One region of the Acholeplasma laidlawii PG-8A genome, then DNA from elsewhere that is predicted to be linked to it. Evidence: riboswitches for the same ligand, from Rfam matches in the RefSeq annotation. Region 1 holds a riboswitch; the other holds the start of a gene.

What was found. Region 1 has a riboswitch for lysine ahead of lysA (diaminopimelate decarboxylase). Riboswitches for the same ligand answer to the same signal wherever they lie in the genome.
Region 2: it holds a riboswitch for lysine, as region 1 does, so the genes downstream of both, ACL_RS06195 (transporter substrate-binding domain-containing protein) here and lysA (diaminopimelate decarboxylase) in region 1, are expected to answer to the same signal.

The regions. Positions count from the first base shown of each region.
Region 1 is NC_010163.1:822,577-838,927, forward strand. Features, by position in the region: gene dapB (4-hydroxy-tetrahydrodipicolinate reductase) at 1-160, opposite strand, end outside; gene dapA (4-hydroxy-tetrahydrodipicolinate synthase) at 153-1,034, opposite strand; gene ACL_RS03910 (aspartate-semialdehyde dehydrogenase) at 1,031-2,017, opposite strand; gene ACL_RS03915 (aspartate kinase) at 2,034-3,236, opposite strand; gene lysA (diaminopimelate decarboxylase) at 3,238-4,500, opposite strand; lysine riboswitch at 4,584-4,732, opposite strand; gene ACL_RS03925 (bifunctional metallophosphatase/5'-nucleotidase) at 4,784-6,508, opposite strand; gene ACL_RS03930 (sensor domain-containing diguanylate cyclase) at 6,628-8,124, opposite strand; gene ACL_RS03935 (GMP reductase) at 8,253-9,230, opposite strand; gene ACL_RS03940 (acyl-[acyl-carrier-protein] thioesterase) at 9,298-10,005, opposite strand; gene ACL_RS03945 (hypothetical protein) at 10,111-10,485, shown strand; gene ACL_RS03950 (hypothetical protein) at 10,590-11,294, shown strand; gene fni (type 2 isopentenyl-diphosphate Delta-isomerase) at 11,348-12,319, opposite strand; gene ACL_RS03960 (phosphomevalonate kinase) at 12,312-13,352, opposite strand; gene mvaD (diphosphomevalonate decarboxylase) at 13,349-14,296, opposite strand; gene mvk (mevalonate kinase) at 14,293-15,249, opposite strand; gene ACL_RS03975 (peptidylprolyl isomerase) at 15,317-15,823, shown strand; gene ACL_RS03980 (pseudouridine-5'-phosphate glycosidase) at 15,837-16,351, shown strand, end outside.
Region 2 is NC_010163.1:1,296,379-1,312,729, forward strand. Features, by position in the region: gene ACL_RS06160 (NUDIX hydrolase) at 1-338, opposite strand, end outside; gene ACL_RS06165 (hypothetical protein) at 474-695, opposite strand; gene ACL_RS07335 (hypothetical protein) at 746-1,084, opposite strand; gene groL (chaperonin GroEL) at 1,239-2,849, opposite strand; gene ACL_RS06180 (co-chaperone GroES) at 2,875-3,135, opposite strand; gene ACL_RS06185 (DUF1295 domain-containing protein) at 3,381-4,337, opposite strand; gene ACL_RS06190 (amino acid ABC transporter ATP-binding protein) at 4,388-5,110, opposite strand; gene ACL_RS06195 (transporter substrate-binding domain-containing protein) at 5,103-6,641, opposite strand; lysine riboswitch at 6,701-6,866, opposite strand; gene ACL_RS06200 (copper-translocating P-type ATPase) at 7,001-9,121, opposite strand; gene ACL_RS06205 (restriction endonuclease) at 9,441-10,034, opposite strand; gene ACL_RS06210 (AAA domain-containing protein) at 10,110-13,154, opposite strand; gene ACL_RS07340 (restriction endonuclease) at 13,460-13,660, opposite strand; gene ACL_RS06220 (DNA/RNA helicase domain-containing protein) at 13,681-15,510, opposite strand; gene ACL_RS06225 (DUF6933 domain-containing protein) at 15,810-16,328, opposite strand.

The DNA of each region.
Region 1 (16,351 bases):
ACACATCAAAGCTACCTAAGTCATCTAACTTATCTACTATTTGTTCTGACCTTTTACGATCATAACCACCAATGTATTCAAGTGTTTCATCTAATAATATTTGTTTTTTTAAGACCTGGCCCATTTTACCAAGTGCACCACTAATTGCTATTTTAATCATTATCCACCAACTTATAGTCTCTTAAAACTTTTAACAACATACGGTTATGTTTAGCACCAAGTTTCGTTAAAGGTAATCTTGGTTTACCTACTTCAAATCCTAAATGTTCTAGTGCTCTTTTAACAGGTATAGGATTGGATTCAACAAACATCATATCATGAAGTTTGTTGAATTTTATAAATGCTTCTTTATTATCTATACCAGCTCTAAAGTTTTGAATAAGTAGTGAAGTAGATAATGGAATAATATTTGCAGTAACAGATATGACACCATGACCACCTAAACTTAAAACATCATAGACTTGGTCATCATTGCCACTTAAGACAATAAAATCTTCATGTGTTTGGTCAATAATAGATTTAACTTGTTCTAAGTTACCACTTGCTTCTTTAATACCTATAATATTTTTGACTTTACTTAAGCGTTTAACTGTATCTACTTCTAGGTTCACACCGGTTCTAGATGGTACATTATAAAGCATAATAGGTAAATTAATTGATTTAGCTACAGCCTTATAGTGCGCTAATAACCCATTTTGAGTTGGTTTATTATAGTAAGGTGTAACAATTAATAAAGCATCAGCACCTAATCTTTGTGCAGTTCTTGAAAAAGATATCGTTTGTTTTGTATCATTACTTCCTGTACCTACCATAATAGGTATACGCTTATTAATGTAATTTACTACAAACGAAATAACTTCTTTTTTCTCACTTGAGGTAAGTGTTGGTGATTCAGCTGTAGTACCTAATATCACTAAAAAATCTGTTTCATTCTCAATATGAAAATCTAATAATTTTTGTAGTACTGGGTAGTTAATTTTAGACCCCTTAAATGGAGTAACTAGTGCAACCCCTGAACCTGTAAATTTTTTCATTTTATAAACTCCTTATAGATATACTCACCTATTTGTACTGCATTAAGTGCAGCACCTTTTCTAACATTATCAGCTACTGTCCATAATAGTACTTTGTTTGGATAGTTTAAGTCTGTTCTGATACGACCGATGTGAACTAAATTCGAGCCACTTGCATCTAAAGGTGTTGGATAATCATTGGATGGATATAACTTAACTTCGTCTATTTTTCCGTAAGCATTCTTTAGTTTATCCAAGTCAATATTTTCTTTTGTGGTAGCTTTAATTTGGACACTATGTCCTACTTTTACTGGGACTCTGACTGTTGTTGCAGTTATGTTTATCTTTGAAGCTAATATTTTTTGAGTTTCTAAAATCATCTTCATTTCTTCTTTAGTATAACCATTTTCAAGAAATTGATCTATCTGAGGTATAACATTATTATATATCGTTTTTGGATAAAAATTAGGTTCTAAGCCTTGTGATGTTCTCTCTAAATCCTCTATACCGTTAACCCCTGAACCACTGACTGCTTGATAGGTTGAATAGTCAACATCTACTAAATTAAATAATTGATGTACTGTATGAAGTGCTACAACACTTTGTATGGTAGAGCAATTTGGATTTGCAACTATATAGTCACTAGATTTTAGCACATGACTATTCACCTCAGGTACAACTAATGGGATATGTTCTATCATGCGGTGCGCTGAGGAGTTATCTACAACATATATCTTTTTAGAACTTGCGATTTTAGCGTATTTTAAAGCAAGGTCACTTTCTATTGCAAAAAACACGATATCTAAAGGATCATTAAAACTATCTTCGTTCAGTTCTTTGATAATGATAGTTTGACCTTTAAATGCAACTTCTTTACCCTTAGAACGACTGGATGCGTATACATAAAGCGTATCTACCGGTAAGGATGATTGTTCAAGTATTTCTAGTAGAGTTTGACCAACCAAACCTGTAATACCTACAATACCAACATTAACTTTTTTCATAGATTCCACCTTTTGACTAAACATTGAAGTGTTTAGCTAATACTTCAACGACTTTATTCTTATATTTATTATCAAATGTATAGGAAATAGATATTTCAGATGTTGTAACTAACTTCACTTCTAAATCATTTTCTGCAAATAATTCAAATACTTCTGCAGCAATACCAGATTGGGAGCGCATCGCACTACCTACAATAGATACCTTTACAACTTCATTTACTTTTAATACTTGAATGGTTGGGTTTTTAGCTTCAAATTTATCAAGTACTTCGTTGACTGCATCTAAATCATCAGCATGGGCCGTAAATGCAATATTAATGGTACCACCCACACTAGGGTTTTGGTTAATAACGTCAATATTAACTTCGTTTAGTGCTAAATCTTTAAACAGTTCTGCAGTAATCTTAGTTGAATAAGGTATACGGCGAATTGAAACCATAACTACTTTTTCTGTAACAGCAATACCAGTAATTTTTTTATCTTCCATGTTTTGTTTGTACTCCTTAATGTAAGTCCCTTCTAAAGGGTTTTTAAGTGATGTGACATAGACTGTTACACCATAGTTTTGAGCAATATCAATGCTTCTAGGTTCCATGATATTCGCACCTAAAAATGCCATTTCTTTCATTTCTTCATAATCTATTTGGGTTAATTTTTGAGCATCCGGATAAATCCTAGGATCCACACCATAAATGCCTGAAACATCTGTATAAATTTCACAAATAGCACCAAGTTTAGCTGCTAGAGCAATTGCTGTTGTATCTGATCCACCACGACCTAAAGTAGTGACTTCACCTGCTTCATTAAAACCTTGAAAACCTGCGACAATGACAATATTACCTGCCTGAATATGCGCTTCAACACGTCTTGTATCAATACTTGATATTTTATTTTTAGTATGAGTACCCTTGGTTAAAATCCCTGCTTTTTCTCCAGTTAAAGCAATCGATTTATAACCCATATCATTTAACATAATAGAAAGTAACGCGATTGATACAACCTCACCAGTTGATATGAGTAAATCCACATCACGCTTATTTGGATATTTTGTAATATCTTTGGCCATTTTAATTAAACTATTTGTAGTTTTTCCCATGGCTGATAATACAACAACGAGTTCATTATAGGTGTTTTTCTTTTCAATAATCGTTTGGGCAACTTCTTTCATTAAATCTAGGTTTTGAACACTAGAACCACCAAACTTTAAAACTGCTCTCATATTATACTAATGCCTCATCATGACTTAGAAGGTCCATGAAACTTTCTTTTCTTACAACCACTTTAGATTGACCATCTTTTACAAATATAACCGGTGGGATAGTTAATCTATTATAATGGGATGCCATAGAATAATGATATGCTCCTGTAGTTCTTACAACTAATAAATCATCTGGTTTTGCATCAGGTAGTAAAATATCTTCAATAATGATATCCCCACTTTCACAAGCTTTTCCTGCTACTGTGTAGGTTGTATCATGAACCATATCTTCCTTACCTACTATAAATGCGTCATATTTAGCCTGATAAAGTGCAGTACGCATATGATCATTCATTGCACCATCAATAAACAAGTATTTCTTTTTATTAATGGTTTCTTTAATTTGATTGACTGTATAAAGTGTATAGCCTGCTTCAGCAACAATACTCCTACCTGGTTCAATATAGACGTGTGGTACCGAAATCTCTAAACTGTTTGCTGTTTGATATACAATTTCCAATAGTTCTGGTAATACTTTATTTAAGTCTAATCTAGTGTCTGATTTAATGTATTTCACACCAAATCCACCACCTAAATTGACTGCCTTCAAGTCAATTTGGTAAAGCTCTTTAATTTCTTTATAAAATTTTAATATGGTAATTGCATGATCATAAAATGAATGTTCTTCTAGAATTTGAGAACCAATATGAGAGTGTGTACCTAAAAAATTAATATTTGGGTTGTCATTTAACGACTTAATTGTCTCTTTAGTTCTAGGATCTAATATCGACATACCAAATTTAGAATCTAAGGTTGAAGTTTTAATATATTTATGCGTATGTGCATCAATACCAGGATTAACTCTTAACATGACACTGACTTTATATTTATCATTAACAATCTCGTTTAAAATACTTGCTTCATAATCATTATCAACTATAATTGTACCCACTCTAAAATTAAGTGCCATAAGCAGTTCATCTTTGGTCTTATTATTACCGTGTAACACGATCTTTTCAACAGGAAACCCTGCTTTAAGCGCTGTATATAACTCACCTTGAGATACACAGTCTAAGTGAAGTCCTTCACTCATAATAAGTTGTGCCATAGCTATCGTTAAAAATGCTTTAGAAGCATAGATAACATTACTTGACACTTTAGGATGTCTAAACTTATTTATAAACACCTTACATTGTTTGCGAATAGCTGCTTCATCATAAATATAGAGTGGTGTTTGATACTTACTTTTTAAATCTTCGAAACTGATATGTTGAATTGTTGTCATATTAGGTCTTCCTTTCAATTAAAAATAAAAATCACTAGCAAAAGCTAGTGATTTAATAAATTAACTAAAACTTCTGCCTATTCCCTTAATAATGCGCAATTCTTTATAACTTTAGGCGAGTTATAAGAAACAGTTGTAAATTTATTCAATTTACACCCAGCAAATGTTTATGCTTCGGCGAATGACACCTTTCCGTGATGTACTATTTGTATTCGCAGCCTCATTATTCGAGATTGATTTAATTTTGTCTACATTATAACATGTAATAAAAATAAATGTTGAATTATATATGAATTTGTGAAGAATATGTAATTAAGTGAGCAAACAAACTTACATTTTGATTAAACATAATAGGCAGTGTAGATGTCCATGTTTCATATACGCTACTTTGATTTTCTACAGTTTCTACAAATAGATCAAGTACAGTCACACCAGTAAATACAGCTGGTTTATCACGTAAGAACCATTTTGAACCAAATATATAGTCATTTAATGCTAATTTATAAGTACTTTGCATTTGGATATCATTCATAGATAAACCCGTTCTAAAATATGCATTTTCACCACCGATTGCATCCCATAGTTCTTCACCTGTAACATCGATTAAAACAACTGTATTATCAAACGGTGATATGGCATGAAGTTTTGCATAACTTAGGCTTTCACCATTACTAATGCTATCTCTTGTGCCACCGGTATTATGAAGCCCAACATCTGCACCAAACTTTGATTGCATGAGTTTCCCAATATAATTTGATAATGAACTTCTTTCTATATTTTCACCAGAAATCATGATTGGGTCATATAGTCCTGAAATTTCATTATAGAAGTTATCAATTTTAAATTTAATACTTGACTGTTCCACATTTAGTCTTTCTTCAGTGAACTGAGTTAAGTTTGCTTGAGTGAAGTTATAAACTCCTTGTTTTGAGTCATAATTCAGTGTAACGTGTCCTACATGTGATCCGTTTGCACCGGATTGCATAACAGGTACGTTATTAATTGTTCTTGTATAGTATCTATGGGTATGACCATTAAAGATAGCATCTACTTTATAGTCACCTTTGAGATTTGCAATAGAATTATTAAATCCATCATCATCCGCATGATTAATTACAACGACAATATCTGCATCATCTTCTGTTCTTGCTTTATGAGCAAAATACATGACTCGTTCTACAGGATCAATAAACTTGTAGTCTTTAATTCTTGCATATGCAATAGAAGATTCTAAACCAAAGCCCACTGTACCAATCACTGCAACATTAATACCTGATTTTTCTATGATAGTATAAGGTTCGAAACCCTCTACCATCTCATTGGATGATTTTTCATAAACGTTTGCACCAAGTAATGGAAAATTAGCTTGTAAATCGTTTTGGCCATTAAAATACTGTGTTAATACATCAACACCCCAATCGAATTCATGGTTACCTGCAACAAATGCGTCTAACTCCATATCATTTAACAGTTCTATTGTTGAAGCACCATCATACCAATTGCTGATTAATTGTCCTTGTAAAATATCTCCACCCGCTAAAAATAAGGTGGTATCTGGATTGTTATTTTTTTCATCCATAATTAAATTACCGATGCGGCTTAACCCAATTTGTTCTTCATTATTTAAAACAGCCCCATGAAAATCGTTTATATAAAAAATGTTTAAATCTAAATTTACAGTTGTTGATGTTGAAACCACACGGACATCCACTGTAATTGCTTTATGATAATCTTCATAGTCTAGTTCGAATGTAACTTGGTATTCACCTTCAACTTCATAATTAACCAAACTGTCATCATAAGTCACAAAATGAATAAAAGTGATGTTATTTATGTCTTTAGCTGTTACATATTCTAAATAAATTGGTCGTTCTTCACCAATAACATATTCAATATCATCAGCCACTTCAAAAATAATTGTATCCTCACCTGGTGAATCTCCAAGTGTTTGGCAACTAATTAATATAAGTACTAAACTTAATACAATGAAACTCATTATTTTTTTCATAAATGTCTACTTTCTTCATAATATCGTAAGCATATTATTATAACACTGATTTTGTGTATTTTAAAGTGAAAAAAAGATGCAAATCGTCTTAAGATTTGCATCTTTATGTTTGTATTGCATTAATTATTTAGACCCCTTGACTTGACCATACGTTTTATACGATACATTTCAGTATCCGCTTGTCTTAAAAGATCATTAAGTGTTAATCCGTGGAGTGGATATTCAGATAAACCGATAGAAGCTTTAAGGTTAAACACTTTATTATCCAAGTATATTTGACTTTCTATGGCATCTATTATGTTATCGATTTTATGTTCTAGTGTATGTGAATTATTTTCTAAACTTAGAATAATGATAAACTCATCTCCAGCATAGCGTGCAACAAAATCTTCTTCGTGTATAGTTTTTAATAATCTTTTAGCCAGTTGATGTAACACCTCATCACCAACTGTATGACCATGGTTATCATTAATATGTTTAAAATTATCTAAATCTATACACATAAGTGCGAACCGTTTATTATCTGTAATTTTACTATCAATTAATCTAGACAAGTAACGTCTATTAGGTAATGTCGTTAAATCATCATAATATGCATAATCTGTTAGTTGTTCATTCATTTGATGTAGATTAGATATATCCGTAAATGTAATAATAGAATGTTTTTGATCGACATAATTAATAACTGATATAGAAGTAAGTGTTCGTATGATACTTCCATCTGATTTAAGTATACTGTATTCCACATTATGATACGGGTTATTTGACTGCATCATGTGTTTGAACTCAGATAAATGACAAATTTCTTTAAACATTTTAAGATCACAAACCTGACTGCCAAGTAGTTCTTCTACCTTATAACCTAAAAAATCAGTAAACCGTGTATTGACATCTACTACTTTTTTATCTTCATCAAGCATCAACATTGAAACTGGTGAATGATGAAAACCACTGTTAATTTTCTTTATTTCAACACGTGCTCGAGTATAAATTAGATTAGATACAATAAACGTTAAGAGTATCTGTAGTAAGAAGGTAAAGATTACTGTGATTGCTTGATTATCTTTAAGTTCTAGATATGTAATTAGATCTTGAAGTGTCATCCACGAGTGTAGTACTCTAAATAAGTAAAGTCCACTAAATAGTGTCATTGTTAATGTAAGTAAATGTGTTTTATCCTCAATAGCATCTCTTCTTAAATATACAGTAATAACCGCTCTAGCATACATATAGATTAAGACTGTATACAAGGTTACTATCTGAAAATTCAACTTTTCATCTATGTATAAAAAATAATTATAGATGATAAAAGATACAGGTAAGATGACGTATAGATCGATTGGTTTTACATCTGATTTAGAAAATTTACTTATTGACCTACTAAAGACAAAAACACCACTTAATATCACAATACCAATCATTGGGGTCAAATAAAATCTTAAAGTTTCATTTAGAAACCATATTAATGCAAAACGTACTGAAATAAGGACTTGACCATAGATAAAATGCCTCATCCCTCTATAAGGAATTCTTAATTTTGTATAAGAAAAATATAGACTTGCAGTAATTAAAAGCGACATTAAAAACGCAATCCAAATAATTAAATTAAAAACCATACTATCTCCCCTAGATGATTTCATGTAACTATATTATATCAACATTATGAAAAAAGTGCGTAAAATGATATAAAAAGTGTACAAAAAAAGCAGTTTTTATTCAAAACTGCTTCATTAAGGTCTTTTAGTTAAATCCAATCTCCATTAAAAATAGAGTTTTTAACAATTACATAGTCCACTTTTGTAATTGCCTCAATATCTTTACCACCTGCATAGGATATAGATGATTGTAAATCTTCTGTCATTTCTTTTAAGGTATCTTCAATTTTACCTTTGTAAGAAATTAAGATGCGCTTACCTTCAACATTGGTCTTTTCACCCTTTTGATACTCTGATGCGGAACCAAAATATTCTTTAAGTACTTGACCATCTGCTTCAATTGTTTGTCCAGGTGATTCTTCATGTCCTGCAAATAAAAAGCCAATCATAATCATGGATGCACCAAATCTAATAGATTTTGCAATGTCACCATGGGTACGAATGCCACCATCTGCGATCATTGGTTTTCTAGCAACTTTACTGCAACGAGAAAGTGCTGCGAGTTGCCATCCACCTGTACCAAAACCGGTTTTGATTTTAGTGATACAAACCTTACCTGGACCAACCCCTACTTTTGTAGCATCTGCGCCTGCATTTTCAAGCTCTCTTACAGCTTCAGGAGTTGCAACATTACCCGCAATTAAAAATGATGTAGGTAAATGTTTTTTAATATGAGTAATCATGTCAATGACTAGTTGACTATGACCATGAGCTATATCTATTGTAATATAGTCAGGAACTAAATTAAGTCTTGAAAGTTCTTCAACAAAATCATATTCTTGTGGTTTCACACCAACAGAAATTGATGTATATAAGTTAAGTTCTTTCATCTTTATCATAAAAGGTATACGTGATGCTTCATCAAATCGATGCATGATATAAAAATAATCATGACTTGCTAACCAGATTGCTAACTTTTCATCAATAATGGTTGCCATGTTTGCTGGAACCACCGGAAGATTAAATCTTCTAGGTCCAAATTGAACAGATGTATCACATTCACTTCTAGATTTTACAATACTTTTAGAAGGAATAAGTTGAATATCTTCGTAGTCAAAAACTTTCATAAATACGCTCCTTAAATTTTATTGCCAACTCATATTATCATATTTTTAGGACAAACGCCTAATTTAGTTATTTAAATTCAATTATTGAATAAAGTGTTTCTGACTCATCAAAGAACTGTACTAAGAACCCTTCTTCAGTTTGATATAGTTTTAAAACCATTTTTTGAAATAATTGAAAATCTTTTTTATACTCACAAACTAAAGTGCTAAATTGAAAATCTAGAGGAAGCATGTTATATGCAAAATCAACGTATACTGCATTATTTAGATGTTGATAGTAATCTAGATGAGATGGTAATACTACTTGATCAAAGGACTTAATAAAGACTAATTTTCTATTTAAACTAATCTTTCTGCCCATATAAGTCATCTCATGTTTTTTTCTATTACCAAGTGTTCTTAATACTTCATTACTTAATCTATGTGGTGCTTTACTGTCCATGTGTATAAATGAACCTAAACAATACGATTCTACTAATAAGTTACCCATAAGATCATGTATTAAAGTATTACGATATCCTAAAAATTGTTTTGTTTCATAAGGATATGTTGTAAGTTCTAACATATCTTTATATTTTGGCCAATATTTAATATGTACATAACGAAAATTTAAGACAATTGCAAATTTCTGTTCTCTACTTTCTTTTGCAAGTGCACTTAATGATTCAATATGTGCACCTTCCACATCTTGAATCATATCAATAAGATCTGTGATTCTAACCCTATTGTTGTAACCAATTTCAGATGCTTGTATGATTCTTGTTTCTTTATACATATTTATTCATCCTCTCTATTAATTTTGATGCTTTAAACTACAATCATTATACTATTTATATGATACAATAATTATAGTATAAATTTAGAATTAAATGGTGGAATTATGAAACTTTTACTTAAACTTATTTTGAATCGCTTTATGCTTTCAATATTAATCATCTTCTTTTTTGCTTTAGACTATAAATTTGTAAGATTAAATCCTGTGGAACTTTATACAGTTAAACGACCACCTGAGACTACTCTAGCTGATAGTTACTATGTTATAGAATTTGGTGAGACTGATATATTTATTGAAATCACCTACTTAGATGGTAAAATTCACTTAGTACCTAAAAGTGAATTATCTAATCCTTTAACTGAAGAAAATAAACCATTAATTGCTTGGTATTACTACGCTTTAGGTCTTGCTCTTGCAAATACTATTCCATTTGGATGGTTTACTAAATCAAAAAAAGTATCTAAAAAACATAAAAAATAGTTTATAAAGAGTGTTATTATGCATTTATGACACTTTTTTATTTGGTTTTTATTAAAATAATAATAGACAAATGTATAAAAATACATTAAAGGAGGATTTATAGTATGAAGGCATTATTAACGGCCTTAAAGAGTTTTGCAGTTTCAATTGGTGGTTTAATCGTAGTCATTTTTGCAGTCTTCTGGCATGCAGACATTCTAAATATTATAGAAAATATCGGAACATTTAACTTAGTAACATTCGGTGTTTATCTTGGTATTATGATTTTAATGTTTGCTGTCATTTGGGCACAATCAAAATCTAATGCACTCTTATCACATGGTATTTTATTCTTTCTATTTGCATCATCACTTAGTGGTTTTTTAGGCGATTTATTCAGTAATAATCCATCAAATGCATTTAGTGGAGATCAAATTGTAAGTGTACTTATTATGTTATATACACTGGGTGTAGTTGTTGCCTATTTACTTTATGACAGACCAAAACCTGCTAAAGTTAATGAGCTTATCACACTACCGATGATTATCTTCTTTGCAGCATATTATGTTGTATTTGGATTTAGTTCAACTCTGTTGGTATTCCTAATTGTACTTGTAGCATTTTTATTAGGTTCTGGTACAGTGGGTATTGCATACGCAATGTATGCAATCACTTCATCCATTTTCTTAAGATTAAACAGCATATTTACATCATTTTCAAATAATTTAGATCAATCTGTTAATGTTTGGTTTACTACTATGTTATTAATTGCAGCATTTGTATTCCTTATCATGAGTTTAGTTAAGAAGATACAAGCAAACGAAGCTTAATTAAAGTCAATTCTTAAAGAAAACCATCACTTTTAAAGGTGATGGTTTTTCATTTACACTATGTTGTATGTGACTTGTTTTAAATCTTTAAGACTAGAAACGCCAAGAATCAACATGATTTTTTTAAGATCTTCAATGAATTCCTCGACCTTTTTAACTGCGGCAGCAAATTCTAAATCCGTTAAGTCTAAGAACCATTTAGATAGTCCACAAGCTTTAGCACCCAAGATGAGCGATTTAATAACATCTAGTGGATGACGTATACCACCTGATGCATATATTTCTAAATCTTTTTCATTTTTAAGATTGATTAAGGCTTGAGCAGTATCAATTGAAAAATCATTTAAGTAACTATAGTCCTTAGCACTTCTAGTGGATTCGATATCAATAAATGATGTACCACCACTACCTGAAACATCAATATATTTTACACCTAGTGTTTTTATCTTTTGGATTGTCTTTAGCGATAAACCTAGTCCAACTTGTTTAACAATAACCGGTTTATTCAAATGCTTAACGACAGATTCAATGTGGTTAGACCACAATCTAAAATCTCTGTCACCTTCATTCATAACCAGTTCTTGAATCACATTTAAGTGAATTGATAAAGCATTAGCTTGGATTGTAGAAACTGCTACTTGTGCTTGTTCTAGTGTCATATTAGGGTTTATATTACCGACTATAATGCCTTTATGATTATTTCTTATCACTTTAAATGAATCAATTGAAGATGGATCTTTAAACATAATCGATTGACTTCCAGTCACCATCGGTAAATTAAAATGATCTGCAATCTTTGATAAAAATTCATTAATCTTATGTGCTTTTTCACTACCGCCAGTCATTGCATTAATATAGAACGGATACGGAACCTTCATACCTAAAAATTCTGTAGATAAATCAATATCGTCCATAGATAAATCAGGTAAATCTGTACCCTCTAAAAGTATCTTATCAAACATATTTGATTTTTTCTTGAATGACTTTGCAATATTAATATGATCGTCTTTTCTATTTTTACTCATCGTAATCCCATACCTTTATGTCAAGTGCAATTAATCCATTTTTAATCCATGCATCTTGAAGCGTTCTTTTATCTGTTTCATTTTTTGTAAGTGCTATACCACAGTCTCCATACCCTGCACCACTAGTTTTAGCTGAATAGCCATAATCACTAGCAATTTGAATCATCTTTTTAAATGGTTCTGATTCAATAATAATACCTGCATTTTCTTCTAATTCATTCAGTTTTTGACGGTATAAATCAATCATGTACTTTATTGTATAATAATCTGACCTTATAAACGCTTCTTTAAATTGATTGACAATGATTTTAGTTTTTGTTAAAAAGTTTGCATACCAATTACTCCCACTAAAATTTGTCATTTTATCAGTGTATGCTTTGGTAGATTGTGATACACCTGAAAAGCAGACAGCCAACTTGATAGATCCTTTTCGTAGTTTTTCTATTTTAAGCAGTGGCCAAGTCATCTCCATGACTTCTGAAATATGACCTTTTCTATTTAATATCCAAATAAGATCATATCTTTGGTAAAATACCCAACCACCATAAATGGATGCAGCTAATTCTCCACCAGATGTAATATCAGAAATTTCTATTTGAGCTAGTACACTTAATTTAAATAAGTCCAATTTTGAGATTTCAATACCATGGAAATTTAAAATACCCTTAATAACAGCGACTATAACGGCACCTGATGAACCTAAACCATATTTAATGTTATCCTTGCTTGTAAGTTCGGAAAACAGTTGAATACTATAACTTTTAGGTGTGATATGTTTATATTTCATATATTTATGAGCAATGTAAACAGCGGCTTTTGCATGTGTTAATGTATCATAAACAAAGACAGGCAATTGATCTGATAACATCCATCTAAAATGCCCCATTTCAGATGAAAATTGGTAATCAGAATCTTCTTTAACCCGAACGTGTATAAACTTATCAACAGCTACTATCACTGCTTCATTACCAGGTTTAATAACTGAATATTCCCCAATAATGAATAGTTTTCCAGGTATTTTTAGTGATATCATAAGGAACTTACCCCCATTCCTGTATAACTTACTATAACCTTAGATAATTTTTCATATCTAGCTTTTATGGTTTCTACATACTCTTTTTTTGTTAAAATTTTTACATTTGCACCTGCATCCATTGTGTAGTATACAGGTATACCTTCATTACGTATTTTTTCAGTTAAATCCATGACTTTAAATGATTGATCTGTTAGATAAGAAACACCAGTTTCTTGGATAATATAATGCATTAAACTTGCGTGAGATTCTGCAATAGACCCCATCTTGTCAAAATCATTTTCTATTATGGCTTCTTTCATATCATTTAATGCATCTTGTGTGCTTAATATCCATAACTCTTTTAAGTCTGGATATTCGTTTAATCTGTTCATTGCATCGGTACTATTAACTTTTTTAGGAGTTTCATCAATTAAGCATACAATTACTGCTAAATCATCCATGTGAGTTAAATGTTCTGCATAAGAAGACATATGATCATGGCCTTCATGCCATAAAACTAGACCACCATAGATAGAACGTGATGCAGAGCCACTGCCTAATCTTGCGAGTGATGAAAGTTCTTTAGAATCTAAATTTAGTCCATATGCTTTAGTTGCAGCATATGCAAGTGCTGCAAATGCTGATGAAGAGGATGCTAATCCTGCTTTTTTAGGTACAAAGTTATAAGAGGTTATCTTTGCATAAAAAGGAATACTATATAACTTTCTTAATTTATCCATATATTTAGTGACTCTTAAATACTCTCCACCAGTTATGATTTCATCATCTATGAGTAAAATATCCGCTGTAAGTGTTGGATCATATGTAACTGTGGTTTTTGTATAAAAGGCATCTAAAGTTAGACTTATAGAGGATGTTAGTGGTAAATTCCATTCTATGTCCTTTTTTCCCCAGTATTTAATAAGTGCTATATTTACGTTTGCTATTGCTGTGTGTGTCATAATACGATTTCCTTTAAGTCATAAAGCCAAGTGTTTACTGCCCCTGCATTCTTTAGTGCATCTGCAATACGTATACCTTGATCTTCATTTTGTGCGAGTGCAATCATGCAACCACCCTTACCACCACCGGTAAGTTTAGCACCTAAAGCACCGTTTAATAGTGATACTTCTACTAATTTTTCAAGTAAGTCATCTGATACTTTAATACTTCTAAGCAACTGATGAGCCTCAGTCATAGCAAGACCAAGTCGAATAATTTCATTAGTCTCTAAATATGTTCTAACTTCATTTGTAAGTTCTTCTAATCTATCCATAATTGGAGATACAATCGTTGGGTTATCCGTCCATAGTTGTTTTACTTCTTGTACTGCTTCTTTAGTTAAACCTTTTTTACCGGTATCAGCAACTACTATAACTGCATCCATTTTTAGTGGAATTAACGTCTTACCTAAATCCTTTTGATAAAATACAGCTTGTCCAAATGCAATCGTAATCGCGTCTAATCCAGATGGATTAACGTGATGTATTTGTTCGGCTACATCGACAAAATAATTTAGACGTTCTTGGCTTAATTCTACTTTGAAAGCATCAAAAAGCGATCTAACAATCGCTATCGAAACAGATGCGGATGAACCTAAACCACGTTGTGGTGGTAATGAGGATTCAATTTGAATATGTATACCATGAAATGGTTGTTTTAAATATACTAAGACAATATATATAAGTTGTTTTATACCGTAAAGTGTGTCCGGAGCATCATCTAAATAACCTTTATGATAAAAAGAATCGATTGTAATTTTATCATTTGTTTTAAAGACTTTTGAGCTAATTTGTGCTTGTTTAAAGGGTAGTGCAATTGCGGGTTTTCCATAAACTACTGAGTGTTCACCCATTAATATGATCTTTCCGCTTGCGACACCATGTCCAAAATCTATCATAAATTTATCGCTCACTTTCTATCTCCATTATATCATGATATGATAAAATGAAATTAATAATATTTGAAAGGACTCAAAAAATATGTCAGAAATTCTATTATCAATGGAGATTGAAGAATTTGGTACTTTAAAGGTAGAACTCTATCCAAATATCGCACCAAACACAGTCTCTAATTTTATGAACTATGTGAATAAAAACTTCTATGATGGTCTAATTTTCCATCGTATCATCAAAGGTTTTATGATTCAAGGAGGCGCAAATCCTAAAGCTAGAGAAATGCCAATTAAAGGTGAATTTGCATCTAACGGATTTAAAAATGATTTAAAACATGCGAGAGGTGTTTTATCTATGGCAAGAACAATGGATAAAAACTCTGCAACTTCACAATTCTTTATAATGCACCAAGATTCACCACACTTAGATGGTCAATATGCATCATTTGGTAAAGTTATTGAAGGGATTGAAATTGTTGATAAAATCGCTTCAGTTAAAACAGATGGTTATGATCAACCTTTAAAGGATGTCAAGATTAAACATATTACTGTATTAAAAAATGAGGCAAATTTAGAACCTGTAAAATACGTATAAAGAAGGTAAATTTATGAACCAATTCATTGATATTCATCCAAAAGTGTTAGATGCCCTAAGATCAGGTAAGCCTGTTGTTGCGTTAGAATCTACGATTATTGCACATGGTATGCCTTATCCTAAAAATGTAGAAACGGCACTCAATGTTGAAAAAATAGTTGAACAAAATGGTGCTATACCTGCGACAATTGCGATTATAGATGGTCGTATTAAAGTGGGCTTAAATCCAAATGAACTTACATCGTTAGGAAAACTTTCTAATGTACTCAAAGTATCCAAACGCGATATACCTTATTGTGTTATTAAAAAATACAGTGGTGCTACTACCGTTTCAGCCACCATCCTTATTGCTGATATGGTAGGTATCAAAGTATTTGCAACAGGTGGTATCGGTGGTGTACATAAGGATGCTGCTGCTACATTTGATATTTCAAGAGATCTTGAAGAAATTTCTGAAAAACAGGTCGCAGTTGTCTCAGCTGGGGCTAAAGCCATACTAGACTTAGATCTTACACTAGAATATCTTGA
Region 2 (16,351 bases), 470 kb from region 1:
TCCCACATAGGTAACTGTCTTAATTTATCTTTTTCTACCCATGTAAGATTCCCTTCTTCACTACTTTTAAGTACTCCTTTAAATTCTAGTGCCTTATAAAGTATCATATGTTCTTTATAGTCTTTAGAATGAAAATAGATGTTTCCCTTAAAGATTGGTTTAATAACTAAACCAGTCTCTTCAAAAGCCTCTCTTATTGCCGCTTCTATAGGTGATTCATCCGATTCAATTTTACCGCCAACACCCATGTATTTATTATAGTTCATATCCTTTTTCTGCTTATGAATTAATAAATACTTATGGTTTTGTTCAATATATATTAAAACCGTTCTTTTCATGATTTTTATCCTTTAAATTATATGCACATTAATTATAGCACAATAAAAATCATGAAATAAACTTGATTAAGTACTGCTTATTGTTATATAAAAATAAAATGGCTATACAGTATTCTTGTAAAGCCATTTTATTAATTACTTTAAAGGTTCATCTAAAAACTGTTTTAGATAAGCGATTAAATCATCATCATTTGTAGTTGTATAGTATTCACCATCACTTTTAGTATATACATCTGTATACATACCGTTAACAAGTACTACTATAGCCTCTCCATAAGGTTCTGGGTGCTCATGTGTTGATACAACTAAATGTTTTGGCACTCTTATTAAAACTGAATCATCACTACTTAAATGCATATTATATGCTCCCCTTTTTAATATTAATTATTATCTATAGAACAATTAATTTATTTTTTAATGCCCATACCATAACCACTTATTTGGATAATACCTTCTGCTGTAATATCATGATCTTGTTCCGAGCCAGCATTAACCCTGCTCCAATTAGAGGTTTTTAAAATGTACTTATCATTTTTATATAAAAGTTTGTATGCAAATCCACCACACATACCTGGTATTCCAAACCAGCCACTATCAACTATATCCAAATCTAACGTCTTTATTAGATCTTTTACAGTGGGATATTCTATTTTATAATGTGTCATTGCCTCTTGCGCCTCATAAGCACGAACCTTATCATTAATCAGTTCATGAAAATAAGCGAGAATTTTATCTAAATCATCCATTTATCTATCATTCTCCTTTTTATGGATTCATAATATTGCCTTATTATAGATGGTTTATCTAGTTAAATTATATCATCATTTTCATTTGTTTATAAAAAATACCCGAAGACGATATGTATATACATATCAATCGCCTTCGGGCATCTTATATTTTTTAATACATTGGTTGTGTAGGTATATTTTGGTCTTTATCTTTAATTTCCACAACTGCTGCTTCAGAAGTGATCATTAATGCTCCAATACTTGATGCATTAAGAATTGCATTTCTTGTAACTTTAGTTGGGTCAATGATACCTTCTTTCAGCATATTAACCCACTTACCTTCTTTAGCATCAAACCCATAGTTTTTATTTTGTTTTCTTTGTTCTGTTAATATATCTTGGCCATCAAAACCAGCATTTTCAGCTATTTGATAAAGTGGTTCCGATAATGAATCTAAGACAGCAAGTATGCCTTTATATATATCTATATGGCTATCTTTAAGTGTTTCTTTCAGTTCAGTTTGTATATCTACTAAAACGGAACCACCACCAGCAACAATACCTTCTAAAATTGCAGCCTTTGTTGCATTAAGCGCATCTTCTATTCTTAATTTCTTTTCTTTTAATTCTGCTTCAGTAGCTGCACCTACTTTGATGATTGCAACACCTCCAGCAAGTTTTGCAAGTCTTTCTTGTAGGCGTTTTTTATCATAATCTGATGTAGATGAATTAATTTGTGCTTCAATTTCCAAAATACGCTTGTCAATAGCATCTTTAGTGCCATGACCACCGATAAGTGTTGTTGTATCTTTTTTAACAACAGCTTTTTGGACCAGTCCAAGATCTTCTAATTTAATTTCTTGAAGCTTCATCTGTAAATCTTTTGCATAGAAGGTTGCACCAGTTAATATTGCAATATCATTTAACATGTCTTTTTGGTTATCACCAAAGCCAGGAGCTTTGGTTGCAACGACATTAAACGTACCTCTAAGTTTGTTTAGAATCAGTGTAGATGTCACTTCATTTTCTATATCATCAGCGATAATTAATAGTGGCTTATTTGCTTTAACAACTTGCTCTAATATCGGTAAGATATCTTGAATTGTAGATATCTTTTGATCAGTTACAAGTACATGTGGATTTTCTAATTCAACTGTCATTGTTTCTCGATCACTTACAAAGTAAGGTGATATATACCCCTTATCATATTGCATACCTTCAACAACTTCCAGTTCTGTTTCAAAACCTTTAGACTCATCAACTGAAATCACACCATTTTTTGAAACCTTATCCATCGCTTCGGCAATTATTTTACCGATTTCTCTAGAGGATGCACTAATGCTTGCTACATTTTCTATATCTTCACTAGTTTCAACCGGTCTAGATTTTTCTAATAACTTTTGTGAAACTTCTTTACCAGCACGTAAAATACCTTCTCTAACTAAGACTGGATTTGCACCATTATCCACAGCTTTAAATCCCTTATGGATAATGGATTGTGCAAGTAGTGTTGCAGTTGTTGTACCATCACCAGCAACATCATTTGTTTTAGATGCAACTTCATATAATAATTTTGCTCCCATATTTTCATATGGATCTTTTAATTCAATCTCTTTTGCAATGGATACACCATCATTTGTAATCAGTGGAGAACCGTATCCTTTGTCCAAGACTACATTTCTTCCTTTTGGCCCAAGGGTGATTTTTACTGTATTAGCAAGTAAATCTACCCCTTTTAGTAAAGATTGTTTAGCATCTTTACCATAACGAATTTCTTTACTCATTATAAGTATCCTCCTTAATATATGACTATTCTTCTATGATTGCGAGAATATTTTTAGATTGAACTAGTAAATATTCAACCTCTTTTAGTTTGACTTTAGTTCCAGCATAAGATTGATAAATAACCTCATCATTTACCTTAATATTTTCAACTTTTGGTCCTATTGAAATTACTTTACCCATAGCTGGTTTGTCTTTGTCTTCAGTTGCTAGGATAATACCACTTGCTGTAGTTTTTTCTTCCTTTTTAACTGATAGAACAACATAGTCTTCTAATGGCTTAATCACAATATCACCTCCAATTCTGGCACACTGTAGTTTAGAGTGCCAATCTAGTTATTATTATAACCAAAATAAAACGGTTGTCAAGTATTCACTTTAAAAAATGCAATTTTTATGCATGCTAATAAAAACAACTTTCATCTTTAACATTTACATGAATATTCTATAATAAATAAAGCGCAATACATTGCATAATATACGTTAAATATCGTATAAATGAGCAATGTATTGCGCTTTATATTATGTAATACTTATTTAATTTTATTATATCGTCTTAAAGGTACATACTTGGAAACTTTATGAATATAGTCCTTATACATTGGATATTTACTTAATGAAATATTTTCAGAAAATAAAGAACTACCCATAAATAATAATATAAGTACCATCGCACCAACTAGTGTCCAGTTAAAGAATATATAACTAGCTACTCCTGCACTGATAGTAAACAGATATAAGACTATCCAAATAGCTTGTTCAGAAAAATAGTTGGGATGTCTAGAACGTTCCCAAAGACCTTGAGTATTAAACCCTAAATTATATGGTGCAGGTAGATCTTTTAAACTTTTCCCTTCCTTTAAAAGGCTATATTTTTTGGTTTGAAACGACATCTGCTGTCTATCTGCAATTGTCTCTAATATAATAAAGCCTAACAAGAGTGCTGCAATCAATCCATCAAATATGTTAAAAGCCATAGCAGATTCCATAACCGCTAAAAGCGGTAATGTAATTGCAAGTACTAAGGCATTTTGAAATACTGAAATAAATACTAAATCAAATAAAGCCCACTTCCACTTTTTATTAAGTTTAGGGTCTTTTCTTAAAACTATCCATCTATAGTCTTCTTCACCTGCCCAAAACTTAAAAGAATACGCGCCCTTTTTAGCAAAGTTTAAGGTAAGTCTAACACCCCATATTGTAATAAGTAGAGCCATTACAATTAACCTTGGGTGCATTGATCCTTTTACCGCTACTATCCATGCATATGCTATCGGTAAAATAGACCATAATTTATCCATTTGAGAATTATTTCCTGATAATTCTCCTACGATAAAACAATAAGCCATACTGATACCACACACAATTACCAGTATATTTAGTGTCTCTTTTTGAAGGTTTGTTAAGTCAAATCCTCCAAATACAAAACCTAGTACAGACAATGTCAGTGCTAAAACAACCATAATGATTGTCAACAATCTTCTCTTCATACTTGTCCCCTTTTATTAAAATAGTATTTTGTATTTATTATACAATAAATTTACTTTATAAAGTTTTTAGTACGTTCCATTTTTGGATTATCAAAAATTTCTGTTGGTGTACCTTCTTCAACAATCAATCCTTGATCCATAAATATGATTCTACTAGATACCTCTTTTGCAAATTGCATTTCATGTGTGACAATAATCATTGTCATACCTTCATTTACTAAATCTTTCATGACTTGTAATACTTCACCAGTTAATTCAGGATCTAGTGCAGAAGTGGGTTCATCAAATAGTATAATTTGTGGATTCATACATAATGCTCTGGCAATTGCCACTCTTTGCTTTTGTCCACCAGATAAGGTGTCTATCTTTTTATATGCAAATGATTTCATGCCTACTTTATCAAGTAATTTTAATGCTAATTCATTTGCATCTTCTTTCGTCATTTTAAGCAATTTGATGGGTGCAAGTGTACAGTTATCGATAACATTTTTATTATTAAATAAATTAAAAGACTGAAACACCATACCAATCTTCATTCTTAATTGATCCAAGTTTGTACTCGGATCCATGAGATCACTTTCATTAAATATAATTTGTCCACTATCAGCTTCATTTAATAAGTTTAAACATCTTAGTAGTGTAGTTTTTCCACTTCCAGATGAACCTATAATAGTGACAACATCACCTTCATTAATTTTTAAATTAATATCTTTTAAAACATGGTGTGAACCAAAATGTTTAGATAAATTTTTAACCTCTAAGATATTACGCATGTTTAACTTCCTTTCCTGCTTGTCTGTTTTCCAAGTAATTTACAGCAAGTGATGTAACCCCTGTTAAGACTAAGTAGATAATTGCTGTAATAACAAATGGTGTAACAGTATCATAGGTTGCACCAACAACTTGACGTGTTGCATTAAATAAGTCAAGCACACCAATCACACTTAATACTGCAGTATCTTTTAAATTGACAATGAACTCATTGCCAATTGCTGGCAATGCATTTTTAATTGCTTGAGGATATACAATGTATAATAACGATTTTACTCTTGAAAACCCTAAAGATCTTGCTGCTTCCATTTGTCCTTTATCAATAGCATTCATACTACCACGCAGTATTTCTGCTATATAAGCAGCAGTATTTAAAACAACAATGATTAAACCAGCAGATAGTGGTGTCCACCAAGATAGATCAAAAATAAGTTTTACACCGTAATAAAAAATCATTGCTTGTACAATCATCGGTGTACCTCTAAATAAAACAATATAAATTGTAGCTATACCGCTTGTTAAACGCTTAAATAAAATTCTAATGAAGCCATCTCTTTTTTTATCTACTATTTGAGTTTTTAGCCAAACTAGTATAAGCGATAATATAAACCCACCCAAAGTACCTATGATCGCTAATAGAAGTGTTACCCCAACACCTTGAATGAATAGTGATACATACTTACCTATTAAATCAAATATACTAAGTTCAGATTCGTTGTTTCTGATCACTGCTGCAGTCATCATTTCATTTCTAGTTTCAACACTAATTGTGCTTAATGCACTATTAATTTCATCAAGTAACTCAGTATCTGATTTTCTAACACCTACAGAAACGGTAATATCTGATTCTTCTGATGTAAATCCAAATCCTTGTTCAAATTTAACAATTGTTAATGAAGGATTTGATTTTACAACAGATTCTGCAACTGGTAGCTCTGCTACAAAAGCATCTGATACATTTGTCATAACAGATGCAACTAGATTGCTATAAGCATCTAGCGGTGTTTGATGTACCACGTTTTCTATTTGTGGTATTAAATCATCATATAGTGTACCTCTTTGAGCAACAACCTTAGAACCGTTAAAGTCGGTTAATTTTGAAGCACTCGCATAATTTGAATCCTTTTTAACGACCATGACTATCTCAGAACGGTAATATTCATCACTAAAATTAATCTGTAGCTTTCGCTCACTTGTTGGACTCATACCTGCGATAATTACATCAATCTCGCCACTGTTTAAAGCAGGAATTAACCCATCCCATTCGATTGCTTTAATAACTAGATTACGATCCATAATATTAGCTAGTTCTTTTGACATTTGAACGTCATAACCATCTACATATGAACCTGGTTGATTACTAATCGGATAAGCGTAATCACTCACACTAGTTACAGTCCAATTAAATGGTGCATATGCCGCTTCTAATCCAACGACTAAATCTTTTTTAGTTTCATTATTTGCTTGTGTCGTACAAGCAATTAATGTAGTACTCATTATTAACACTATGAGTATTGTTACAAGTTTCTTCATATTAAACCACCTTATTTATTTTGTACAAAAAAAAACGCCAAGAAGCGTTTTATAATATCAATTATAATAGCTCCTCTACTTTCGTAGGAGTGTTATTGGTATTACCAACAACCCCATAAATAATGAATGTCTTCATTATTTATTCGGCGATTTTTGCCTTTGAAGTGGTTCATAGCCTACCGGCTCCCCACTCTACTCTTCTTAATCGCAACCTCTATTTATATTTATTTGTAAGGACATTATAATATAACATCCCTAATATATCAACCTAAGATTTTAAAAAAATTATATAATGTGATAAATGTCATATATCAAATACTCTTATTTTTAATGCTTTAAGTACTTATTAGATCTTTTGATCAAGATTTAACCATGTTTAAAGTTAATGCATTAAGTGCAACAATTACAGTTGAAAGTGACATCAATACACCACCAATTGCAGGTGATAAAATTATTCCAAACGGTGCTAAAATACCAGCTGCAATTGGAATTGCAATAAAGTTATAACCAGCACCCCAAATTAAATTTTCATTCATTTTTCTGTTTGTCTTAAAAGACAAATCAATAAATGATGCAATATCACCTGGTTCTGAATTTGTTAAAATAACATCTGCAGAATCTATAGCAACTTGGGTACCAGCTCCAATTGCTACACCAACATCTGCAAGTGCTAAAGAAGGTGCATCATTAATACCGTCTCCCATCATTATGACAATTAAACCTTGTTTTTTAAATTTATCAACTAATTTATACTTATCTTCCGGTGACTGATTAGCGTAATATTCAATGTCTAGTTTATTAGCTACAATTTTTGCAGCATATTCATTGTCACCTGTTGCCATAATAGGTCTTATACCTTTATGTTTTAATTCTTTTATAAGTTTTTGACTTGAAGTCTTTAGACTATCACCTAATTTGACAACCCCAATTGCTTTATTATTCTTTAATAGAATACTTACTGTGTACCCAAAATCATTTTGAATCGTGATTGGTTCTTTATATGCATTTACACTTATAAACTCATAAGTATCTAAACCAACACTACCTTCTAATCCTTTACCTGATATGTAATTGATCTTATCGAATTTTAAAGCTTTAATATCCTTATTTTTAGCATATTCTATAATGGATTGTGCAATCGGATGGCTAGATGCTGATTCTATACCATATAAAATTGAAATAACTTCTTCTTCAGTTAGTGAGTTATCTAATAGATCAATATGTTGTACTTTAAAAATACCTGTGGTTAGTGTCCCTGTTTTATCTAATATAACAATATCCGCTTTAGTAGTTAAATTATAAGTTTGTCTATCTTTTACTAAAACACCATTTACACTGCCAATGCTGGTGCTTCTAGATATTACTAGAGGTATTGCTAAACCAAGCGCGTGTGGACATGCAATAATTAAAGTTGTAATTGAAAATAAAATAGCACTATTTAAATCCTCCATCAAATACCATACAACAAATGATACAAGTGCTGCAAATAACGCTAAATAAAATAGCCATCCTGCTACTTTTTTAGCATTATTTTCAGCTCTTGACGGTTTAGACTGTGCATCCATAATTAAGTTTTTAACTTGTGATAAATATGCATCTTTGCCTGTTTTTGTGACTTTAACTTCTAGTTTACTATATTCGTTTGTTGAGCCACCAATAACAAAGTCACCAACTTTTTTTACTACAGGTACTGATTCTCCAGTTAATAAAGATTCGTTAACTCTAGATTCACCCTTTAAAATAATGCCATCTGCAGCAACATTTTCACCTGATTGAACAATGATTACATCATTTATCTTTAACTGTGAAATTGGAACTTCTACCATTTCACCATGCTCTTTTAGTAGTAAAGCATTTTTAGGTAATAATTTTGCAAGTGATTCTTGTGCATCACCTGCTTTCATTAAAGCAAGCATCTCTATCCAGTGACCGAGTAGCATAATAAGTAATAAAGAAGCAAACTCAAATAAAAAATCCATATAGTGTTCACCTGTAACATATCTTATAACCACAGCAAATACACTATATAAAAAAGATACACTAATACCCATTGTAACAAGTGCCATCATACCTGGCTGCTTATTTTTAAGTTCCGTTACTGCACCTTGTATAAATGGTTTACCACCATAAATGAAGAGTATTATAGAAATAAATAAGGCCAGTATATCTGAATATTTAAACTCATAATAAAATGGAAATGGTAAGTGTATACCCATAAAAGGTGATAACCACATTACGATTAAACCAAGTGGTAAGGAAATTAAAAATATCTTCTTAAAGTTACCGTGATGGTGATGTTTGTGATGGTTATGATCGTCATGGTTATGATGATTATGGTCATCATGGTTATGATGATTCATGTGTTCATGATTATGATGATTATGGTCGTCATGGTTATGATGATTCATGTGTTCGTGTTTATCATCCATTGCGTGTTCATGATTATGCTTAGACTTAGAATTAAATTGATTTTTTTTCATATGTGCACTCCTTATTTAACCCCTATATGGGGGGGGTATGTTTATATCATATCTAAATTTTAATTACTTGTCAATTAATATTACTTATAGTGTTTATTAAGTTTGATTTTAACATTTAGTTTGAGCAGGTTAAAAAAACCAGAAACTTTACATAGTTTCTGGTATAAATGTCAATATAAGAGGGTAGCAAAACTGGACATTCCAATACTTTTTATAGGGTATAGTTTAGTTTTTATCCTTAATTTTATTTTAATCACACTTTCTATAATAGACTGTGTTATTTTATCTAATTTTAATTTTTAAGAGGAGTATCTAATTTTTACTTAAAATCAAGCAAGTACGCAAAATCATCGATATCATATAATTTAATATTTAGCTTTTCTGCACCAATTTTAGCCTGTCTAGTAAATCCATGATTATTTGATATGACTACCCAATATTCATTACATTTATAAATTTTACCCCCTGAATGTACTTCTTTAACAGCATCATAACCAACTTTACCCTTATAGTGCTTAACCTGAATACCGATAACCTTGTTTTCGATCTTCGCGATTACATCAATACCAAAATCACCGGATTTCTTTGTCAATTCTGTCTTGTATCCGATCAGTTTTAAACTATCTGCAACAAACTTTTCAAATTGATATCCATCCATGGTTTTTATCTTTTTGAAGTTATACTTAATCCTTGTGCGTTCAATCTTCTTATTTCTTTCATAAATTTTATATATTTTGTAACCTCTCATACCTAACGCTGCTATCGTTAGTATAATCCCTGGTATTAAATATAAAATTCCATAATTCATAGCTGCAAGTATAATTGCTGCTAAACCAAAAGAACCAATAACTATATCCTTATTCTTTATTAAATATTTAATTTCAGCTTTTGAAAATAAATTGTCATTGCTCATTTTTATCCTCCACAAGATTAAATGCATTTGATTATCAAACAAAATAAAACTTATTATTTAAGCATGCTAGAACAATTATTTCAGTATGTTTATAATACTTTCTCTAACAAACATATATCTTCTTGAGTAGTCATTACCTATCTTTAGTAGTTTTATATTGTTATCCTTGCATATTTGCTCTTTTTTTGAATCACGCCACTTTGTTTCTTCACTCGAATCATGTTCAGGTCCATTAAGTTCTATTACTAGTACAGGTATTAAATTTCTACCACGTTTAATATAAAGCACAAAATCAAACACCGCTTTTGTACCATAATCAAATAATACTGGATGTGTAAATTTATTAAGAACATTAGCCACTTTAACTTGTGTTTTAATTTCATACTGATCAGCTGTTGTTAGATAGTGCTTAATTGTTTCGAAGAGTTCAGTTTCGGCTTTCGTATTATATTGTTGATAGTTATGGCTATTCACAGTCATAAGTTCGTTTTTTGGAGTTAACTCAAACTTCTCTCCATTATTAGCAACATAATCTACTAATTCCACCAAATCATTACTTTGCCCTAAAGATCTACTTCTAATTTCTTCTGCATCTCCAACAATAATGAGTTCTTTCTTAGGACGTGTGGTTGCTACATTAATTAGCTCAACATTATTCTTAATCCAATCAAAAGTACCTTGTTTAGTACTAGGAGTTATTGCTGGACTAAAGTATATCGTATCCTTTTCATCACCTTGAAAAGTATGAATAGTTCCCACTTCTACATGTTTCAAATCATATTCATTTAATATGTTTTTTATAAGCTCAGATTGATTAACAAATGGTGTAATTACACCAACATTAAAATTACCCCTTTTTTTAATATACTCTGCAATTTGGATTGCTTCCATTTCAGAAGTATTTTTTTGAGAATTTGTTTTATTAGTACTATTTCCAGCAACATCTGCTAAAAATAATGCCTTTGTATCGTTGATTGCTGTTTCTATTTTTAATTCATTTTTATAATACTTTTGATTACTAAAATTTATAATTGATTTGTGACTTCTATAATGATAGTTAAGTAGTACAAAGGGTGAAATATAATCAACTAATTGCATGAGCCCTAGTATGGAATTGTTTAAGTAATTATATACATCTGGTATCTTATACTTAATCATTAGTTTTTTATTTAATGCATGAGAAAGTGTAATCACTGGTCTTAATTGATTTAAATCACCCACAAGCAATAATTTTTTTGCTCTAGAAATAGGAAATAGAGCATAGCCGATTGAACATTGTCCAGCCTCATCTATAATCGACAAGTCAAATGAAGGCTCAGGATTTCCTAACCTTGCAGCAGATATATTTGTAGTCATTATAATTGGAAATATTTTGATTAAATCTTTTAAATTGTCTTGGTTGGTAATATATCTATTAAAGTCGGTTACTCTCTTTTGCTCGTTTTCATCTTTTATAATACTGATTAAATCATTGTATTTAGGTTCTTTAAATAGTTTAGAAAAACTATTTAAAGATGTATAATACAGCCACATTAAAAAGTCTCTATCAACTTTTTGGATGTGTTTTTGGATACTATCTACCTCAATATCCGGTAAACTATCATAATCTTTCTTATATTTTTCATACTCTGCAGTTATTGTTGATACTCTTAAGTTACCCTTAAAAGCTTCTATCACAGAATCTAATGAATCCATCTGTTCTTTAAGTTGTAATTTGTATTCGTAATCTTTTATTAAATTATTTATAATTGAAAAATTAGATTGACTCAAATTCTTTTTAGAATTAAGCTGACTCTCGTTAGGTCTGTCAAACTGTTCCTTATAACCATCATATATCGCCTTAATACGCTCTATGGCTTCTAAGACTCTATCTCTGTTGCCTAACCTTAAAACAGGTAGAGGTATTGTTTTAGTACCATATTTGAGATTAATCAGTTTAGTATAGATATCATCTATGGGTTTATTATTATTTGATGATACTAATACAGTTTGTTCGTTAAATAAGGTAGATATTAATAAGTTAATAATACTATGTGTTTTTCCTGTACCAGGAGGGCCTTGTACATATGTTATTGGGTGTTTTAATGCATTAGAGATAACTCTTAATTGACTTATATTTACCTTATTATCTAATGTCACTATTTGGTAATCATCTTTTTTTCCTAATCTGTGTTTACTCATATTGCCAAAAAAGGCTTGTAGCGGTGTATTACCTTCCTTTTTTGCCATAAGTATTGAAATATATTTGAATTGTTCTTGAACATTAATACTAAGTTGCCTAATTTGATCCATTATATATGGAGTATCATCAAGTTTCTCACCTTTTCTTATGTTGTCCTGTAAAATGTTCTTTGCTTCATTAATATTTGTTGTATATAGTTCTGTGAACACTTCAACTTCTATATCTAAGTAATTTCTTAGGTTATGAATGTTTATTTCTTTTTCATCCATAATAAATGAATAGTTAAAATGTACTTCATCTTCCATAACCAGAGATTTTGAATAAGGATTGAAATTTAATTTCTTGTAGGCAATAACATATTTACCCCTAGGTGTAATAATGGACAAATCATTAATAATAAGATCAATAATTGTGAGATTATTATTTTCCATTTGAGATGAAATTTTGCTTAACTGATCAGAAATTATGCCAATTTGTTGGTAGTTAAGTTTAACTGTTCCATTAGTTTTTAATATATTTTGATCAATACCATAAACTAGTACACTCTCTCTTTGGTATGGGGGTTGATCATATATTAAGCAGTCTTTATAGTATAGAAACATCTTTTCATCATATAGATCAAATTCCAACCATTTTAGCCTATCTAATTGGCCTTCTATTTTGTCAATCAAATCTTCCGGTACATCATAAGTTGTGCCCTCAACAATATACGCAGCTTGAATTCGATCAAAAAGGATAGTTCTCTTATCTACCCCATTATTATCATTTTCCAATTTAGTTTGATTAAATGCATCAATATAAAGATATTTGTTATCAACATCAATATCCCGAATGCAACACCAAAAGAACGTCTTTTTATCATCAGCGTTCGTGTAGTTAATTGCAACCCATTTGGACTCTTTAATTGATCTTGATAATGTTTTCCCTATATGTTCCATATGTATCCCCATCAACATATCTTTATAGAAATAGTTTATTTAATTTACTCTACTAGAGGTATTATACCTTTTTTTATCAAAATTTGAAAACCTAGCTTAGTTTATAATCAGGGTTCCTCTCATTTTGAATTATCTTCTTTACTGTAAATATCAAATGCTTCAACAATCTTTTCCTTAAATCTTTTTCTTCCAATTAATAATACATGCAATTTATTTGCTGAAATGGTGGCTGATTTTTGAAATTTGGCATTTGTAATAACAACTGCTGTATTACACTTGTAAATCCCTTTAGCAGTATAAATTTCTTAAACTGCCTTTAAGTTTACTTTTTGCTTTAAATATAATTTAGCTTGGATATAGATTTTATCTTTCCTTTTTTCTGCAAAGACATCTACCCCATAATCGTGACTTCCTTTTGTTATTTTGACCCTAAAACCTGATCTTTTATATGTTTCTGCAATGATTTTTTTAAAAACATGTGGTTTGAGTTGATCTATTAATGTCAAAATTTCATCCTCTGTTGATTTTAAAATTTTGACTTTAATAACCTGCTAAGTTTGCTATCCATACAATAAATATATATACCCTTCATTCCTCTTTTCATTAGAACATTATATGTATTTCTTATGATCAAATCAATTTGATCTAAATCTTCAATTAAGGGTGAGCGTCTACCATGTCGTCTAAAATGACCAGCATTCATAGGATGCTTAGTATAATCAGTTTGAACTTGACCTTTTAAAGGGTTATATATTAAATCATCACCTATAATTAATCCTATATAATCAAACTCTAATCCTTGAACTGTATCAATATGACCCACTCGATATTTTTGACTTTCATCTGCGCTAAATGTAGTGTCTTTATTCCATTGTAACGATAATCCATTTATTTTTATATCAAATAATGTTGAATCATCCTTTGAAACCCAATCAAAGACATCTCCTGCCAACATTCTACTATGAGGAGTTTCTTCAATCTTTTTCATAATTGCTTCATGCCAATCTTGAATATTATCAAAAACTTTGACTTCATATTCTAAGTCCTTGTTTACTATAACTTCCTCATTATATAAAATACTTTCAACTGCATTAATATATTCATCATTGCCTGAACATCTAAACTGAGAACTAAGCCTTAAATTTTCATCATCATAAACGTGTGCACCAAGTTTTTTTGCAGTATGAGTAATACGCTCTATAGTAGCATAATCTCTTATATCAACTTGTTGTTTTTCATCAATAAAAAATATTGAAACTTTTGTGGAATCAATAATTTCTTTAATTAAATCTTCTCCTAAAAGTATATTTCCAGATTTTGATCTTTTTGGTAACCTATGTGCTTCATCAACAACTAAACATTCATATTGATCCTTTGGTCGATCTCTTGATATTTTAATTGTTGAAAGAAAAAGCGTTTTTAAATGTGTATTTTCTCTGCCAGATAACTTTTTACTATAAACATTTCTAACAGCTGAGTTTTTAGTTACATAAAAAGCTAGTTTTTTGTTTTGAATAAATTCATTTAGTATTTTAACTGCAATAACACTTTTACCTGTTCCAGCACCACCTCTAACAATAAAAACTTGTTTTTGGTTATTGCCTTCATTATCCCTAATCGCTTTAATGACATTTTGGTAGCAAATCTCTTGTTTATCCAATAGTGTAAATACTTTATTATTGGATAGTTCGCTGGATAAACTATCCATAAGCATTTGTGCTGGAATTATTTTTGAATTTTCAATTTGATATAGTAATTGGTTATGATATGCTTTAGAAACATGCATTTTTATAAAATTTGCAAGTCTTTGATTATCTTTTGCCGCAAATACTGGTGATTTTTCCAGAAATTCATTATAAAAATCATCTTTGATATCACTATCTTCATATAGATTATGCAAATAAGAACATGAAGAGACTTGTATATTTTCCTCAGTGATGTTTTGGTTATATGCTTCTAAATTTAGTTTGTATGTATATGCTTGGTATGAAGGGTGGAGTGCATCTTGACCATATCTTGTATCATCTGCATTGACTAGTCTACTTTTATTTGTTTTAGATACAGCACTCCACCGTTTCATTTCAACTATAATCAATGATTTTTCCAAACGATCATTTAACCCTGCGATTAAAAAGTCAATTCGATTATTAGTGATCGGAATTTTTAATTCCATGCCAATTTCAATATCACCATCTAACCCTGCTAGTTCAAGAATATTTTTCATGTATACTGCAGCATCTTTCCATGCACTTTGTTCTGACTTACCAGCGTTAAGTTTACTGGAGATTTTTGTCATGATTTGATTATTCAAAACATCTTGATTAAATTGCTTAATCGACTCATTATATGCTAACATCCCTTGTCCCCACAATCTTGTTTATAACATATGCGATTTTAAATTCGTTAATGATATTGTATCATTTAAATGTATGATATGAACTTTTTATGAAAAACATGCCTAAAAGTTAACTGTAATAACATCTAAAGTAAGTTTTTTTATACAAACGACTTTTTTGTAAATCTATCATAATACCATGTAGCAGTCATTAATTATCTCTTTTATACCTCTTGGAGCCTAAAAACAAAAAAACATCTATTCAGTTTATCTCCTGAATAGATGTTACCTTGATAGATCATTTCATACTTGCGTCTTGGTTATTTTATTAGTAATTCTAAATATTCTCTTAACTTTTCTTCCGGATGATAACAGACTTTATAATTATCTTCACAAACAAGTAACTCATTACAAAATAGACCCGCATGTCTTTGTTCAATAGAGTCTGGATGATATCCATCAGTGCCTAATATATGATCTACCATTTCTACTGCTTTATTTAATCTCGCAACTAAAGTTCTATGCTTAGTTTTGTTAAATGAAAATGATTCAGGTCGTCTATCAACATAGGCTCCTATTGCATCTAATGGTATACCAGCATCCATCATAGCGTTCATTACACCAACACTGATCATGGGATAGAGTTCTTTAATGTGACTTTTCTTTAATCCATAGAATACAACTGTAAATCTTGATAGGTCATGCATTAATACGAGTAGATTCTTTCCACTTCGTTTTAAAAAGTGCGCATGCCAAGCATACATATCATTATCTGTGTCATGTTCTGTAATTTTCGGTTTAAAATAATCTAGCGTTGCTTTTGTACATTGTATGTGCACAGGATATCACCTTAATTCAATTC